Regions from separate parts of the Paraconexibacter sp. AEG42_29 genome, predicted to be linked through region 1. Evidence: riboswitches for the same ligand, from Rfam matches in the RefSeq annotation. Region 1 holds a riboswitch; each other region holds the start of a gene.
The links. Region 1 has a riboswitch for cyclic di-AMP ahead of DSM112329_RS24425 (transglycosylase family protein). Riboswitches for the same ligand answer to the same signal wherever they lie in the genome.
Positions count from the first base shown of each region.

Region 2: another riboswitch for cyclic di-AMP. It lies ahead of DSM112329_RS17460 (peptidoglycan DD-metalloendopeptidase family protein); the one in region 1 lies ahead of DSM112329_RS24425 (transglycosylase family protein).
Region 3: another riboswitch for cyclic di-AMP. It lies ahead of DSM112329_RS20160 (septal ring lytic transglycosylase RlpA family protein); the one in region 1 lies ahead of DSM112329_RS24425 (transglycosylase family protein).
Region 4: another riboswitch for cyclic di-AMP. It lies ahead of DSM112329_RS20465 (peptidoglycan-binding protein); the one in region 1 lies ahead of DSM112329_RS24425 (transglycosylase family protein).

Region 1 covers NZ_CP114014.1:5,108,879-5,113,080, reverse strand. Annotated here, with positions in the region: gene lon (endopeptidase La) at 1-1,797, opposite strand, end outside; cyclic di-AMP (ydaO/yuaA leader) riboswitch at 1,947-2,105, shown strand; gene DSM112329_RS24425 (transglycosylase family protein) at 2,113-2,802, shown strand; gene DSM112329_RS24420 (hypothetical protein) at 2,909-3,289, shown strand; gene DSM112329_RS24415 (hypothetical protein) at 3,328-4,202, opposite strand, start outside.
Region 2 covers NZ_CP114014.1:3,600,262-3,604,463, reverse strand. Annotated here, with positions in the region: gene guaA (glutamine-hydrolyzing GMP synthase) at 1-212, shown strand, start outside; gene DSM112329_RS17460 (peptidoglycan DD-metalloendopeptidase family protein) at 1,004-2,224, opposite strand; cyclic di-AMP (ydaO/yuaA leader) riboswitch at 2,283-2,443, opposite strand; gene rplM (50S ribosomal protein L13) at 2,566-3,000, shown strand; gene rpsI (30S ribosomal protein S9) at 3,000-3,797, shown strand; gene glmM (phosphoglucosamine mutase) at 3,877-4,202, shown strand, end outside.
Region 3 covers NZ_CP114014.1:4,154,354-4,158,555, reverse strand. Annotated here, with positions in the region: gene glp (gephyrin-like molybdotransferase Glp) at 1-599, opposite strand, end outside; gene DSM112329_RS20165 (diguanylate cyclase) at 680-1,783, shown strand; gene DSM112329_RS20160 (septal ring lytic transglycosylase RlpA family protein) at 1,796-2,536, opposite strand; cyclic di-AMP (ydaO/yuaA leader) riboswitch at 2,546-2,707, opposite strand; gene DSM112329_RS20155 (hypothetical protein) at 2,769-3,542, opposite strand; gene DSM112329_RS20150 (sigma-70 family RNA polymerase sigma factor) at 3,870-4,202, shown strand, end outside.
Region 4 covers NZ_CP114014.1:4,221,303-4,225,504, reverse strand. Annotated here, with positions in the region: gene DSM112329_RS20475 (peroxiredoxin) at 15-479, opposite strand; gene DSM112329_RS20470 (M20/M25/M40 family metallo-hydrolase) at 500-1,669, shown strand; cyclic di-AMP (ydaO/yuaA leader) riboswitch at 1,766-1,938, shown strand; gene DSM112329_RS20465 (peptidoglycan-binding protein) at 1,949-3,049, shown strand; gene DSM112329_RS20460 (DUF393 domain-containing protein) at 2,989-3,462, shown strand; gene DSM112329_RS20455 (TIGR00730 family Rossman fold protein) at 3,502-4,202, shown strand, end outside.

The sequences.
Region 1 (4,202 bases):
GGCCAGACCGGTGGCGACGCCGGGCACCGCGGTGCGGGCCGCCGCCTCCTGGTAGACCTTCTGGCGCCCGAGGGCCTCGCGGACCAGGTCGAGGTCGATGACCACGGCCTCCGGCGCCACAGCGTCCTCCCCGTCGGCGACCGGGTCAGCCGGGGCGGGCCGTGAGGCGACCTTCGTCGCGGTCTTGCGCAGGACGGTCCCGAGCTGGCGCTCCAGCGAGCGGACGCCCGCCTCACGCGTGTACTCGGTGACGATGGTGCGCAGGATGCCGTCGTCCACGGTCACCTCGTCCTCGAGCAGGCCGTTGCGCTGGCGCTGCCGCGGGAACAGGTAGTCGCGGGCGATGGCGACCTTCTCCGCGACGGTGTAGCCGTCGAAGGAGATGACCTCCATGCGGTCCAGCAGCGGGCCGGGGATCGTGTCGTACTGGTTGGCGGTCGCGATGAAGACGACGTCGGACAGGTCGAGCTCCACGTCCAGGTAGTGGTCGCGGAACGTCGAGTTCTGCGCGGGGTCCAGGACCTCCAGGAGCGCGGACGACGGGTCGCCGCGCCAGTCGGCGCCGACCTTGTCGACCTCGTCGAGCAGGATCACCGGGTTCATCGTCTTCGCGTCGCGGAGCGCGCGCACCAGCCGGCCCGGGAGGGCGCCGATGTAGGTGCGGCGGTGGCCGCGGATCTCGGCCTCGTCGCGAATGCCGCCGAGGGAGATGCGGACGAACTCGCGGTCCATCGCGCGGGCGATCGACTCGCCGATCGACGTCTTGCCGGTACCGGGGGGACCGATCAGCGTCAGGATCGCGCCGGCCTTGCGCGCGTCCTCACCGTCGCCGAGGCCGCGCTCGCTGCGCAGCTTCTTGACCGCGACGTACTCGACGATCCGATCCTTGACGTCGTCCAGGCCGGCGTGGTCGGCGTCCAGCACCTCGCGCGTCTTGACGGGGTCGAGGGTCTCGTCGGAGGTGACGCCCCACGGGACCGAGACGAGCCAGTCCAGGTAGGTGCGGATCATCTGCCCCTCCTGGCCGCCCTCGCCGGACCGCTCCAGACGCTCGAGCTCGCGCTCGGCCTGCTCGCGGACGGCCTCGGGCATGTCGGCCTCGGCGATCTTCGTGCGGTAGTCCTCGCCGGCGGAGTCGTTGTCCTCGCCGAGCTCGCGCCGGATCGAGGCGAGCTGCTGGCGCAGCAGGTACTCGCGCTGCTGCTTGTTGGCGCCGGACTCGACGTCGTCGCGGATCTTGCGCCGGATCTGCAGCGCGGTGAGGCGCTCCTTCTGCATCTCGACGGCGAGCGCGAGGCGCTCGGTCACGTCGACCGTCTCCAGGATGCGGACCTTCTGCTCGAAGGTCAGGTCCGGCGCGTAGCCGGTGGTGTCGGCGAGGGCGCCGGGCTCGCGGATGGCGCGGACCCAGCCGGCGACGCGGCCGTCGTCGCCGCGCAGCTCGAGGAGCTCCTCGACCACGCCGCGGTACTCGCGCTCGAGCTCGCGCGTGCGGCCGTCGACCGGGACCTCGTCGGGCGCCTCGGTGACCTGCACGTGCAGCTTGCCGTCCGCACCGGTCTGGGCGGCGCCGATGAGGCCGCGCGACTCGCCGGACAGGGACGCGCCGCGGCCGCCGCCGGGCAGGCGGACGGACTCGATGACGGTGGCGATGGTGCCGACGGAGGCGTACTCGCCCTCGTGGCGGGGGACGAGCACGACGCGCTCGGCGTCGCCGACATCGACCGGGAGGGTGATGTCCATCGTGGGGAGCACGACGGTGTCGTCGAGCGGGATCAGGAGGTACGTGACAGGCATGATGGTGCAGTTCCTTTGTCGACTTCAACCGTTGCGGATGCAACAGTAGCAACTGATCTCAGTCCGTCAAGCATAGATCTTCTTCTGGAGTGGGGGGACGGCAGCGGGTCGTGTCGCCTTCCGGGTGCCGTTGCCATAACATGCGCCCCTGCACAACCACGCCGAGTCGTCGTCCACTAGGGACGGCGAGCGGGGGACCCAGTGGATCGAGCATCGGTCCGGGGGCGAATCGCCGTCATCACGACGGCGTAGCGCAGTTTCAGCGCGAGCCCGTCAGCTAACCCCGTAGGCGCCGAGACGACGGAGGACCCCACCGTGCCCAACGAGTTCGACGTACCCGTGCCGCCTTTTGCGGCCCATGACCCCACGCCGTATCGGCGTTCGCTGCGCGCTTCACGCGCGCGTCGCGCTGCCGCCGCCGTCCGCCGCCGTCGGACCGGCCGTGGCCGGCGTTCGCTCACGTGCGCGCTGCTGACTGCGTCGCTCCTGGCCGTCGGCGCGTCCGCGGACACCGGCTCGCCGCGCAAGCCCGCCGCGGTCGCGAAGTCGACGGTCGCCGCCGTGCAGTCGGCGCTCGGCATCCCGGCTGACGGCGTGATGGGCCCGGTGACGCGCAAGGCCGTGCGCTCCTTCCAGCGTAAGGAGGGGCTGACGGTCGACGGGGTGATCGGACCGCAGACGCTGGCCGCGCTCGGCATCGACGCGCGCAGCGCGAAGAAGGCGGTGAAGGCGTCCGCGAGCAAGGCGGCGATCTCGCAGGACGCCTCGTCGCTGCTCGAGGCGATTGCGCTGTGCGAGTCGGGCGGCGACCCGACGCTCGTCTCGAAGTCCGGCCGTTACCGCGGCAAGTACCAGTTCGACCGCGCGACGTGGAAGTCGGTCGGCGGCAAGGGCGATCCGGCCGCGGCCCCGGAGGACGAGCAGGACCGGCGCGCCGAGCGCCTCATGGCCGAGCGCGGCCCGTCGGCGTGGCCGGCGTGCTCGAAGAAGGTCGGCGCCGGCTGAGCCGGACACGTTCGTTGGTCTGCGCCGGGGCCAGAGCGATCCCGGCGCAAAGTCGTGACAGGAGCGTCGTTGCCGCGTCGCAGTGGGCGGGGCGAGCATGGAGGCCATGTACGACGAACGCACCGAGCTCATCCACGTCTCGATTCCCGGCAGCTCGCACGATCCGCGCGATCGTCGCGAGCCGCCCCCGGGGGTGGTCTTCCACTACGTCCCGGAGTTCCACCCGGACGACGTCACCGTGCACCGCGGGATCCCCGTCACCTCGGTGGCGCGGACGCTCGTCGACTGTGCGGAGGATGCCACCCCCGACGAGCTGCGCGGGATGTTCGCGCGGGCGTACGAGCAGGGCATCCTCGATCTGGACGCCGTCGACGCGTGCCTGCAGCGGATCGAGTGGCGGCCGTCGCTGCCGCTCGTCCGCCGCGTGCTGGAGGAGTTCCGCGGGCTCGTGGAGGCGATCGAGGAAGGTCCCGGCAGCGGATGCTGAAGCTGCCGGGCAGGAGCCGGTTCGGGCCTGGCGCTCGCCTACCGCGTCCCGCGCTTCGCCTTGACGGTCTTCGACACGGCGCCCAGGGACGACTGCGCGGTGGCGACCGAGAAGCGGATCGACCCGCCCTTCGCCTTCAGCCGCTTCGTGGCCGCGCTGGTCAGCTTCACGGTGATCGTGTTGGTGATGCCGCGCGGGATCATGATGACGCGCGTCGTCGTCGCCTTCTGGCCGGCGAGCCTCCCGGTGATCTGGATCAGGCAGCTGGTGGGCGCGTTTGCAGCGCAGCGCAGCTTGAGCTTCGCGGTCTTTCGCTGCTTGGCCAGGGTGGCGGACTGGATGGTGGCCCGGTAGGCCTTGGTCTGCGCGGCTGGGCCGCCGGCGGAAGTGCCGGGCTTCAGGACGCCGCCGACGATGCCCGCGGTGGTGCCGGTGCCGGGCTTGACGGTGCCGGTGGTGACCGGCTTGGTGGTGCCGGGGGTGGTCGTGGTCGGCTTTGTCGTCCCTGGCGTCGTGGTGCCGGGGATCGTGGTGCCCGGGGTCGTCGTGCCCGGGGTGGTGGTGCCGGGTGTGACGGACCGACCCAGGATCACCTGTGTCCTGGTGACGAGCTGCTGCAGCGGGGCCCCGACCGGGCTGGTCGCGGGGGTGCTCACCAGGACGCCGGATGCGGCGGTGAGCAGGCCGTCGAGGACGCCCAGGTCCAGCCCGGTGATCGCCAGCAGGCCGTTGACCGCCTCCAGCAGGGAGGCGAGCCCGGTGACCTGGCCGGCGTCGCCCGGGAGGCCGCCGTTCAACAGCGCGGTCAGCTTGCCGAGCAGGCCGTCGATGGCGGACGCGGACGGCGTGGACGAACCGGCGATCCCCGTGGCCCCGCCCAGCAGGCCAGTGATGACGCTGCCGGTGCCGCCGC
Region 2 (4,202 bases), 1.5 Mb from region 1:
CGGTCGGCGTCCAGGGCGACGAGCGCACCTACGGCTACGTGGTGGTCATCCGCGCGGTGACGTCGGACGACGCGATGACCGCCGACTGGGCGCGGCTGCCGTACGACCTGCTGGAGCAGATCGCGGCGCGCATGATCGGCGAGCTGCGCGAGGTCAACCGGGTGGTCCTGGACATCACGTCCAAGCCCCCGGGCACGATCGAGTGGGAGTAGCGCTCACCGGCTGGGAACGCGCTCCCTCGCCCTGAAGGGGGCGTTGGGGTCGGTGGCGCCGAGCCTGGTGGGGCGCTGATGGTGCTGACGCCGCGGGGGGTTGGTGGCGGGCGGGACGAGTGGTGGATCGCGCGGGTCCGCGGAGGATTCGGCGGGGCATGTCCCCGAAACCCTCCACGCGTCACACGCCCAGCCGGGCTGTCCAGCTCCCGGACCTCCGCGCGCACTCCGCTCCCGCCCCGCCGGCTGCCACCCAGGACCACCTGCGGAACCGCAGCTCGCACGGCCGCCAGTCCCGATCGTGCCGTCCTCAGATGCCGTTTCGCGTTCTGTGAGGGTGCTCGCTTCGCCCTTTCGAGCGAGGCACCCTTGGCGCGGAGAGGGCCTTGCCTCGTTGGCGCTGACCCCTGGACTCGTGGACGGGACCTGCTGACCCCGAGCCTCGTGGCCGGGAGGTCGGTGGCGCTGACGCCGAGGACCGCCCCGTCGTGGCGGCTTCAGGAACTGCGGGCTGCTGATGGCGGTGGGCGCTGGCAGGCTGCATGGTCTCGGGTGCGGGGCGTGGGACGGGTGGCCGGCCAGGCGAACCGCGGCAGTCCGCGACCTTGCGCCCAGGTGCACGTCATACATGCACCAGCGCGCAAGGTCCCACCGCCCACCCGCGACGCCGACCCCGCCCACCACGGACACCAGTCCCGATCGCGCCGTCGTCAGATGCTGTGTCGCGTTCTACACGCCCATCGCTTCATCGCACGGGCACGACCTCTCCCTGCGCTGGACCACCGGTCCGCTCAGGACTGCTTGTCCCACCGCTTCAGGCTCGGGAGGGGGTCGAAGACCTTGCCGCCCGTGTACCAGCCCGGGGACTTCCACAGCTCGAAGTGCAGGTGGCAGCCGCTCGCGTCGCCGGTGTCCCCGACCTCGCCGATCGGCTGACCCGTGTAGACCGTGTCCCCCTTGACCGCGAGCGCCGGACCCTTCAGGTGCATGTACACGTAGTCCGTCCCGGTGCCCGCGCCGTCGATGACGATGTAGTTCCCGGCGTTGCCGTCGGTCCCGGCGAACTTCACCTTCCCGCCGCGCGCGGCGACCATCGGGGTCCCGCACGCCGCGAAGACGTCGTGGCCCTGGTGGGTGTGGCCGGTGCGGCCGGCGCCGAAGCGGGCGATGCCCTCGCCGTAGCTGTGCGTGCCGCGGATGGGGAAGATGTTCCCCAGGAACGTGAAGGCCGCGGAGGTCGGGACCGCCGCAGCGCCGGCGGCGGCGGTCTGGATGCGGAATCGGTAGCGGCCGTCGGACTGCACGCTCCCCTTTACCACGCCGGTCCAGGCGACCGACTGGACGGTGCCGCCCGGGGCGTCGAGCTCCCAATGGCCGACCACCGCTTTGTCAGAGATGCGCTCGAGGTCGAGGACGACGTGCTGCGGCGGGCCCTCGGGGACGAAGACGCTCACGGTCGCCTGGTGGGCGCCGCGGAAGAAGACCTTGCCGGTGTCCACGCGAGCGGTGGCAGGGCTCGACGCGCGCGCCGCGCTGAGCGCCATGGTCCCCGGGGTGAGGACGGTGATGGTCTTGCCGGTCGTGCGGGACGCCGCGCCCTCGGCGCCGCGGACCTGGACCGGTCCACTGGCTGCGCCGACAGGGAGAACCGCGTCGACGGCGTCCGGCGCGACGCGGACGGCAGGCGCGCTCGTGTCGTCCTTGCCGCCTTTGCCGCCCTTGAAGATCACGGTCCGGGCGCCGTCCATGGCGTCGCCCGTCACCCGCACGACCCCGCCCGGGCGGACGGTGTCCAGCCCGGCGCAAGCTGTCCGGCAGGTGATCAGGAGCGGCTTGGGGCGGGCCTTCACGACCGGGACCTTCGTGGTACCTGCTGCCGCGCTGCCGCTGACCGCCGGGTCGGTCAGCTTGCCGTCCGGGTCGGCCGTGACGCCGCCCCCTGTCTGCGCGGCCGCGGGCCCTGCGAACGCCACGGGCAGCGCGGCGAACGCGAGCAGACCCGTCCGCAACACGCGGAGGCGACGCCCTCGTCCGGGGCGCGGAGGGTCCAGCGGGTCATGCGGCAAGCTCAGCTCCTTGTTTGAACGGCCTACGGGGTGAGCTGACGGGCTCATGCGGTCAAGGTCCGCATTACCAGGCAAAATGCCCGGATTCGCCCCTGGAGCCAGGGCTCCGATGGGTCCCCCGCTCCCCTCGCGGCGGCATGCGAGGGGACTCGGCAGTCATGGATTGCGTCGGCAGGATACCCTGTGCGCAGGAAGGCCTGTCCCGGCTGCGTGTCAGAACGCGCTTGGAGCCACTCCGTCGCTACACTCCACCGCCGCCGCGCGCCGACAGCGCGGCCTCTCTCGCCGTGAAGACCTACGTCGCAAATACAACTGACCGTGAGCGCAACTGGGTGCTCGTCGACGCCAACGGGCAAACGCTCGGCCGGCTCGCGACCCAGATCGCCGACGCGCTGCGCGGCAAGCGCAAGCCCGAGTACACGCCCCACGTCGATACCGGCGACTTCGTCGTCGTCATCAACGCGGAGAAGATCAGCGTGACCGGCAACAAGCGCGCCGAGAAGCGGTACTACCGCCACTCGGGCTACCCGGGCGGCCTGAAGTCCCGCACCCTCGAGGAGATGCTGGAGCGTCGCCCCGAAGAGGTCATCCGCATCGCGGTCAAGGGCATGCTGCCCCGCAACCGCCTCGCCCGTAAGCAGATCACGAAGCTCAAGGTCTACGCCGGCGCGGAGCATCCGCACGCCGCGCAGAGCCCGACCCCGATGGAGATCAAGACCTGATGGCTGACGAGACGCCGAACGACGCGACCCCCGAGGAGACCCCGGAGGCCGTGGCCCCCGAGACTCCGACCGAGGAGGTCGTGGAGGAGACGCCCGCCGCCGAGGAGACCCCCGTCGCGGAGGCCCCCGCCGAGGAGGCCGCACCGGCACCCGCCGCCGACGCCGAGGAGCCCGTCGCCGTCGAGGAGATCGACGACGCGGACGACAGCGACGACGACGAGCCCGTCGCCCCGCGCGCCAAGCCGGCGATCCCCGGCATGGACCTCGAGATCGACATCGTCACGGAGGGTCAGGATCCCCTGGGCCGCGAGACGCTGTACGACGAGGACGGCGAGGAGATCATCCAGGACGACGACGACAGCGACGTCGTCGACGACGCGCCGATCGTCGCCAACGTCGACCTGTCCGCCGACGCGCGCTACCGCGCCACCGGCAAGCGGAAGACCGGCGTCGCCCGCGTCATCCTGAAGCCCGGCACCGGCGCCTACACGATCAACGGCAAGACGCTCGACGTGTTCTTCCCGCGGGTCACCCTGCAGCGGAACATCCGCCAGCCGCTCGAGACCGTCGGCTACGAGGACCGGATGGACGTCATCGCGACGATCCACGGCGGCGGCGTCTCGTCGCAGGCCGGCGCGCTGCGCCACGGCATCTCGAAGGCCCTGCTCGAGGCCGACCCGAACCTGCGTGGCGAGCTCAAGCGCCGCGGCTTCCTGACCCGTGACGCACGCGTCAAGGAGCGCAAGAAGGCGGGCCTCAAGAAGGCTCGTAAGAAGCCGCAGTTCAGCAAGCGCTAGGGGCACTCAGTGCCCTCGGGACTGCCGCGACGCCCGATGTGCGGGCGCTCGCCGGCGGTCCCCGCTTAGGAACACCAGTATGAGCAGCAGGAACCTGTTCGGAACGGACGGCGTCCGCGGCGTCGCGGGTGAGGTGCTCACGGCCGAACTGGCCTTGGCCCTCGGCCGCGCCGTCACCCTGGCCGCTGCGGCCGCCGCCCCGCGCGTCCTCGTCATCCGCGACACGCGCGAGTCCGGCGAGATGCTCGAGGCCGCGCTGGCCGCGGGCGTCACCAGCGTCGGCGGCGAGGTGCTGCTCGGCGGTGTCCTCCCGACGCCGGCCGCACCGCTGCTGCTTGCCCGCTATGGGTTCGATGTCGCCGCGGTCATCTCGGCGAGCCACAACCCGTACCGCGACAACGGCAT
Region 3 (4,202 bases), 950 kb from region 1:
TTCGAGTTGTGGATCTGGCCGGGACCCAGCGGCGCGCCGGGCGGGACCAGCTCGTCGCCGGTCGACAGGATCGCGACCCGGGGACGACGGGCGCAGGCCAGCGCGGCAGCGTGAGCGCCGGCCGCGATGCCGATCGCCGCCGCGTCCACGGGCATCCCGGCGGTCAGGACCGTGGTCCCGGCGCGCATGTCCTCGCCGGCCCCGCGGACGTTCTGCGACGGTGCCGTCGGCGCGTCCACGCGGACCGTGCCGTCGCCGGGCTCGACCGTGCGCTCGACCATGATCACCGCGTCGGCCCCGGCCGGGAGCATCGCCCCGGTGGAGATCCGCACCGCGGTGCCCTCTGCGACGGCGGTGTCCGCGGGCGCGCCCGCCCGCGACTCCCCGACGATGCGCAGGGTCCGGCCGGCGGGCCCGGACCGGACCGCGAAGCCGTCCATCGCGCTGTTGGTGAACGGCGGGCTGTCGCCGGCGGCGCGGACGTCGGCGGCCAGGACGCGTCCGAGGCAGTCGGCCAGCGGGACGTCCTCGGGGGACAGGACGCGGACCGCCGCCAGCACGCGGGAGCGGGCGGTCTGGACGTCGAGAAGGGCGCTCATCTGCGCATTCTCGACCACAAGCCGACGCAATGCGGGGAGGTTCCCCGGTCCGCGCGACCGGTGGTGCTATCCATCCGGCGATGCCTGCGGGACCCACCTTCCACGGACGCCCTCCGCGCCCGGTCGCCGGGCTGCCCGACCTCGACGGCGTCGCGGTGGCCAAGGCCTGGCTGCTCGAGCTGCTCTCCCACCGCCCGCTGCAGGACGTCGCGTCCGTGCCCGTCGAGCTGCTGGCGCGGGAGGCGCCCGCGCTGTGCTCGGCGATCGCCGAGGCCGTCGCAGGTGACGCAGCGCTCGTTCGCCTGCAGTCGGGGGACCGTGCCGCGCTCGCGGCGCGCGCCGGTGTCCTGGCCGGCGCGGTCGGCCCGGTGGACGTCGTCACGGCGGTCGACGCGCTGCGGGCCGTCCTGCACCGCGCGCTGCGCAGCGGCGACGACGCGGCGCTCGCGGCGGACACCGGTGACCGGCTCGCGCACGTGTGCGCCCACGTCGCAGCCCGCACGCTCGGGGCGACCCCATCGGTGACGGTACCCACGACCGACGCGGCACCGCGTGACTTGGGCATCGACCTTGCTGCGCACGGACCGGCGGCCCCGCCGGCGTCTGGGGACTCCGTCGGGCGCGAGGCCTTCGCGCCAGGCTCGGCGGGTCCGTCGCCGCCGGCGGTCGCCGTGTTCCCCGGTCCTCCGGCGGGCGGTCAGGGCGGCAGCACGACCGCGCGCCCGGCGGGCGAGCACTCCGGCAGCGGGCCCGAGGGCGGGCACGTCAGCGCGCTGCGCACCGCCCTGGCCGACGCGACCGGGCCGGTGACCCTCCTGGCGATCGAGCTCGACGGCCTCGAGCGGCTCGTGGCGGTCGAGGGGGACGACACGGTGGTCGCCATGCTTCTGCCGGTGGAGCATGTGCTCGCTGCCACCGCCGGCCCGCAGACGCTGCTGATCCGCGAGCAGCCGGGCCGCTGGTGGCTCATCGCCCCTGGGATCGGATCGGACACCGGTCGCGAGTTCGCCGGCCAGGTCGCGGCGACGTTCGTCGCGGCGGCGCCGGTGCACCACGGGGTCCGGCTGACCGCGTCGATCGGCATCGCGGTCTTCCCCGACGACGGACGGGACGTCGAGGGGCTGCTCGACCACAGCGATCAGGGCGTCTTCACCGCCCGCGCACTCGGCGTGCCGGTCGCCTGAGCGCCTGTCGGGTCAGCCGGCCGGGGCGGCGACCGCGGTCGCCTTCGGCAGGCGCAGCGCGCCGACCGTCTCCGCGCCCTTGAAGTCGATGGCCCGGGCGGCCGCCTGCGTGAGGTCCCAGATCGTCGCGTCGCGGAACGGCCCGCGGTCGATGACGGGCACCGTGACCGTGCGCCCCTTGTAGTAGAAGGCCACCTGCGTGCCGCACGGCAGCGTCCGATGGGCCACGCCGAGCGTGCTCTTGCGCAGGATCTGGCCGCAGGCGGTCCGTTTGCCGAAGAAGCCGGGGCCGTACCACGTGGCGGTGCGGGCGCGGTAGACGGTGACGGGCGTGACGCCGGTCGCGGGCAGCGCGGCGGCGGAGACGGTCGTCCCGGTCGCCGGCCGGGGGATGGCGCGCATCGGGAAGCGCCCGATGTGATCGGTCTTCCAGCGGGCCGTGAACGCGCCGCCGGCGGTGGTGGTCGCGGTGGCGACCCGGGACCAGGCACCGCTCTTCTCCTGGCGCTGGATCAGCACGGGCTGGTTTGCGAGCCCGTGGGCCATCGTGCCGTCCACGCGGAGCGTCTTGCCCAGGTAGACGGCGGTCCGCACGACGAGCGTCCCGGCGGCCCCTGCCGCGGGGGTCGCCTCGGTCGAGGAGCCGAAGCCGAGGCCGCCGTCGGACTGGGCCGCAGCGGACGCCGGAAGGGCGGCGCACGCGGTGCACGCCGCTACGACAGCGCCGAGGCGCGCGAAGCTGTGACGAATCACGGTTCTGTGGATCTCTCGTTCGATGGCCTACGGGGTGAGCTGACGGGCTCGCGCAGAACGATCAGCGCTACGACCCCAAGGAGTCGATTCGCCCCTGCAGTCCGGGAAACGGACGGCGTTGGGTCCCCCGCCTCCGCGCCCGCTGGCGTCGGAGTTCGGCGTCTATGTACGAAATCCTACACCGGCATGCGCGGAAGGTCACAGACTTCCGCTCGCGCCGCCGGCGGGCGTGTCAGGGGCGCGGAAGGCGGCCCAGCAGGGCCTTGGCCACGCCGACGCCCGCCTGGGCGATGTCCGTCGCCGCCTGCACCGCGAGCTGGACGACGTCCTGACCTTCGGGCGCCGGCTTGTCGGGTGCGGGCTGGGTCGGCTCCTCGCTCCGGGGCGGGGGCGGGGCGAACGGCGCGCCGGGCATCTCCGCGGGCACGGGGTGGTCGAGCGGCCGGGGGGCGGCGACCGGCTTGGCGACGGGCGCGACCTTCGGCTTGGGCTTCGCGGCGGCGCGGGGCTTGGCCGCCGTGGGCTTGGCCGGGGTCTTGGTCGCCGGCGTCGCCTTCGGCTTCGCGGTGGCCTTCGCCGCCGCGGTCGCTGCCGGCTTGGCCGGGGCCTTCGCCGCCGGCTTGGCCTTGGCGGGGGCGTTCGCCGCGGGGGTCGCCCTGGCCGGCGTCGAGGCCTTGGCCGCCGTCGGGGTCGCCTTGGGCTTGGCCGGGGCCTTCGCCGCCGGCTTGGCCTTGGCGGCCGCCGGGGTCGCCTTCGGCTTGGCCGGGACGGCCTTTGCGGCCGGCTTGGCCTTGGCGGGGGCCTTCGCCTTCGCCGCGGCGGGCTTGGCCTTCACCGGGGCCTTCGGTGCCGGAGTGGGGGACGCTGCGGGTGCGGCAGCGGTGTCGGCGGCGGCCCCCGACGACCCCGGCGCCGGCGTGCGCCGGGCGCTCCGGCGCTGCGGCCGTGAGCGCGGCAGGCCGGCCATGACGTCGTCGGCGGATCCGGGCTTCTTCGGTGCGGGCACGGACCAATCATCGCAGCCGCCCCAGACCGCCGGGGGAGCGGCCCGGCCGACGGGACTCAAGGCCACCCTGCGAGTGACCGACAGTTGGATCAGCGAAAGATCTCGCAAAGGACTGAAACCGTCTGGGACTTGCGCCGTAGTAGCTCCAGAAGAGGTCGGCCACCGGGCGTTGCAAGCTTTGCCTTCGGAAAGTGAAGCGACTACCATGGGCTGTCCGCTCGGGACGGGCCCGGCGCCACGCAGGCGCCAGTCTGCCTCGACCGTCCTCGCTGTATCGCACCATGCCGGCCGCGGGAGCCTCCGCGTCGGCGAACGAAACGGACGCCAATGTCAGTAGTGGAACTGCAGGAACTGGAAGAGATCAAGGGCCTCCTCAACCGAGGCACCCAGCTCGGCGTGCTCACCTTCGCGGAGATCGCGAAGGCGGTCGGTGAGCTCGATCTCGACGAGTCGGACATCGAGGAGCTGCACGGCTTCCTCGAGAAGTCCGAGATCGAGCTCGTCGAGGAGATCGACCCCGCGACCGCGGCCACGAAGACGGTCGAGCGCGCGCCGGACAAGCGCGGCCGCCGCAAGGCGAAGACCACGCTGGATCTGAAGCCGGACATGACGACCGACTCCCTTCAGCTGTTCCTGAAGGACATCGGCAAGGTCCGCCTG
Region 4 (4,202 bases), 890 kb from region 1:
CCGCGTGCCCGCGCTCAGGCGGCGGCGGGCAGGGCGTCCAGCGCCTTCTTCAGGTCGTCCACGTCGTCGTAGGTCAGCGACAGCGGATTGCCGTGCTTGTGCGCGACCTTGCCCTGCTCGTCGATGATGAACACGGTCCGCTTGGCCATCTTCAGGCGCTTGGCGAAGATGCCGAACTGCGCCGCGACAGCGCCGTCCTCGTCGGCCAGCAGCTCCGTCTTCAGGCCGTGCTTGGCGACGAACGCCTCCTTCGACGCCACCGTCCCCGTCGAGATGCCCACGACCTTCGCGTTCAGCGAGGACATGTCGGCCTCGTGGTCGCGGTAGGAGCAGAACTGCTTGGTGCAGACCGTCGTGTCGTCGCCCGGGTAGAAGAGGAGGACGATGCGCTCACCCCGGTGCTCGGAGAGCCTGAAGGTGCCGCTGGTCCCCTCCAAGGAGAAGTCCGGAGCCTGGTCGCCGACGTTCACTGAACCCATGCCCCTACTTTACGAAGAACATGGATGACTGGCTCAACCTGCACGCCGCCCGGATCGCCGCCTCCGCCCGACAGGACCTCGCGGCGCTCGTCGCCGTCTCCTCGCCGTCGGGGGACAGCGCTGCCGCCGACCGTGTGATCGACCTTGTCGTCGACCGCCTGCCGGACGGCGCCGTGATCGAACGGCCCGCCTGCTCCACGCCCCACCACGCCCGCGACCTGATCGCGCGGATCTCCGGGACCGGCCGCGCGCGTATCGTCCTCGTGGGCCACGTCGACACGGTGATCGCCCACGACGAGCACGCGCCGCTCGCCGCGGACCCCGGCGACCCCGACCGCCTCGTCGGGTCCGGCAGCGTCGACATGAAGGGCGGTGACGTCCTCGCGCTCGGCGTCCTCCACGCGCTGGCCGCCCGCCCGGACGACATCGCCGAGGCCACGCTGCTGCTGGTGACCGACGAGGAGTGGCGGCTCGGCGAGTTCGCCCACGGGCCGCGCTTCGCGGGCTACGACGCCTGCCTGTGCTTCGAGGCGGGGGAGCTGGACGCCGCCGGCGACGACGGGGTCGTCGTGCGCCGCAAGGCCGCGGGGACGATCCGCGTGACCGCTGCGGGTCGGTCCGCCCACTCGGGCACGAGCCCGGACGACGGGCGCAACGCGCTGCTGGCGCTCGCCGCGACGGCCCAGGCGATCGCCGCGTGCCACGACCCCCACGGCCCCGACCGGGTGACCGCCGTCCCGACGGTGATGCACTGCGGCGGGGCGTTCAACGTGGTCCCGGCGGCCGGGGAGCTGATCTGCGACGTCCGGGCCGACCGGCTGAGCGCGTTCGCGGCGGTGCTGGCCGCGGTCCCGGCCGAGGTCGGCGGCGCCACCCTCACTGCGCAGAACCTGCGTCACTGGCCCGGGATGGACCACCGGGAGTCGATGGCGCCGATCCTCGCGGACGCCGGGGCCCGGCTGGGATCGCCGATCACCGCGGGCAGCCGCGGCGGTGCGAGCGACGCCAGCCACTTCGCCGCCGTCGTGCCGCTCTGCGTCGACGGCCTGGGGCCGCTCGGCGGCCTCGCGCACGCGCCCGGGGAGTACGTCCTGGCGTCGTCGCTGGAGCGTCGCGCGCGGGTCGCGCTGGCCGTCGCGGACGCCGTCATCGCCGCTGTCGACGCCGGCCGGGGAACTCCTGCGGACTAGGCACACCTGCGCGCAAGCCTTGAAACGGGGCTTGCAGGCGACTTCGGGAAACCTCGTGGCATATCCGCGCGGTCTTCTGTAGCCTTCCGCGCGTCGTCATTGCACAAGCCGAGTCGATCGCAGCCCGCCTGCGTGAGATCGGGGGAACCAGTCGGTCGCATGCTCTTCCAGGTGCGGCCATGGGGCGAATCGTCACTTCACCGTGGCGTAGGGCAGCTCTTTCAGCCCGAGTCCGTCAGCTAACCCCGTAGGCACCCGAAAGAGCGAGGTCTCATCCCCGTGCTGCATCGTCGTTATCGCCGTACCCGCGTCACCAAGTCGCAACCCGCCTCACGTCGTCGTCTTACGCACCTGATCTGCGCGCTCGTCCTCGGCTCCTTCGCCGGGCCGGCGCTGCTCCCCGCCGCTCCCGCCCTCGCGGCGAACAAGCTCGGCGACCGCTCGCTGCGGATGGGGGACAAGGGCAAGGACGTCAAGGAGCTCCAGCAGCTGCTCGTCCAGGTCGGCATCAAGACCACCGTCGACGGCACGTTCGGCGCCGGCACCAAGAAGGCCGTCCAGCGCTTCCAGGGCATCGCGATGCTCGACAAGAGCGGCACCGTCGGCCCCAAGACGATCGACGCCCTGCGTCGCTCCGCGGCCGGTGGCAGCAAGGCGCAGTACGACGGCGGCGGTTTCAGCACGACGTCGGGCAGCACGAAGAGCCTCGGCGACCGCATCCCGGTCCGCCCCGGCATGAGCGGCCACGACATCAAGGTGCTGCAGGACTTCCTCAACCGCGCGGGCTTCAAGGTCTCGGTGGACGGCGAGTTCGGCAAGGGCACCACGACGGCCGTCAAGAAGTTCGAGAAGGCCAACAAGCTTCCGCAGGACGGCGTGGTCGACGCCCCGGACATCGAGGTCCTCCGCGGCCAGGCGTCCGCCGGTTCGGACGCGACCGCAGCGGCCCAGCCGCTGAAGCTCGGTCCCGGTGACCGCGCGACCGTCGGCCCCGACGGCCTGGCCATCGCCCCGGCGTCCGCCCCGGATGCCGTGAAGCAGATCATCGCCGCGGGCAACAAGATCGCGAAGACGCCGTACATCTACGGCGGCGGGCACGGCAAGTGGGAGGACAAGGGCTACGACTGCTCCGGCAGCGTCAGCTACGCCCTCCACGGCGCCGACCTGCTCGACGCCCCGCTCGTGTCCGGCGACTTCCCGTCCTGGGGCGAGAAGGGCCCGGGCCAGTGGGTCACGATCTACGGCAACGCCGGCCACGTCTACATGGTCGTCGCCGGCCTGCGCTTCGACACCTCGGGTGCGAAGGAAGACGGCAGCCGCTGGCACAAGAGCAGTCGGCCCACCAAGGGCTACGGCGTCTCGCATCCGGTGGGTCTCTGACGCATCAGCTTCTGTACGACGCGGACTGCGGCTTCTGCCGCTGGACCGTCGTGCAGATCCTCGCGTGGGACAACAGGGGGCGGCGCGGCCTTGAGCCCGTCGCCATCCAGTCGCCTCGCGGTCAGGAGCTCCTGGCCCCGATCGCTCCGGCCGATCGTCTGAAGACCGCGCACGTCGTCGCGCCGGACGGGTCGATCCGCTCCGGTGGGGACGCCGTCAGCGTCGTCAGCGGGGTCCTGCCCGGGGCCGCGCCGTTCGGCCTGATCGCGAAGCTGCTCCCGTGGCTCGTCCGCGGCGGGTACGGCCTCGTGGCGCGCAACCGCATCACGATCAGCAAGGCCGTCCCGAAGGCGCGGAAGGCCCGCGCCGATGCCGAGCTCGCGCGCCGTTCGGCGCCGGGCACCACCGCCTGATCACCTGCCCGCCGGTTCCGGGCGGTAGCCTCGCCTGAGATGACGGAGCGCCCGCACGACCCCATCGCCCACAGGGCCCGCACCCCCGACGAGGAGCTGCTCGCCGCCGAGCTGCCGACCGTCGAGGGGCAGTACACCGACGACCAGCGCGTGGAGCGCATGGCCGCCGAGATCACGATGGGCTTCGACCGCCTGCGCGGCACCACCCGCGCGGTCTCGATCTTCGGCTCGGCCCGGATCCCTGCGGGCGATCCGATCTACGAGCACGCGCGCGAGGTCGCCCGGCGCCTCGGCGAGTCCGGCTTCAGCGTCATCACCGGCGGTGGGCCCGGCATCATGGAGGCCGGCAACCGCGGCGCCCAGGAGGCGGGCGCGCGGTCGATCGGCCTCAACATCGAGCTGCCGTTCGAGCAGGGCGGCAATCCGTACCAGGACGACGCGCTGCTGTTCCACTACTTCTTCACGCGGAAGATCATGTTCGTCCGGTACGCGGGTGCGTTCGTCGTTTTCCCGGGCGGTTTCGGGACGCTCGACGAGCTGTTCGAGTCCCTGACCCTGATCCAGACCGGCAAGGTCGCCCACTTCCCCGTGATCTTCGTCGACAGCGCCTACTGGAGCGGGCTCTTCGACTGGATCCGCGACCAGCTCCTGACCCGTGGGCTGATCGCCGCCAAGGACCTCGAGCTGCTCCACGTCACCGACGACGCGGAGGAGGTCGTCGCCATCTGCGAGCGCGCGAT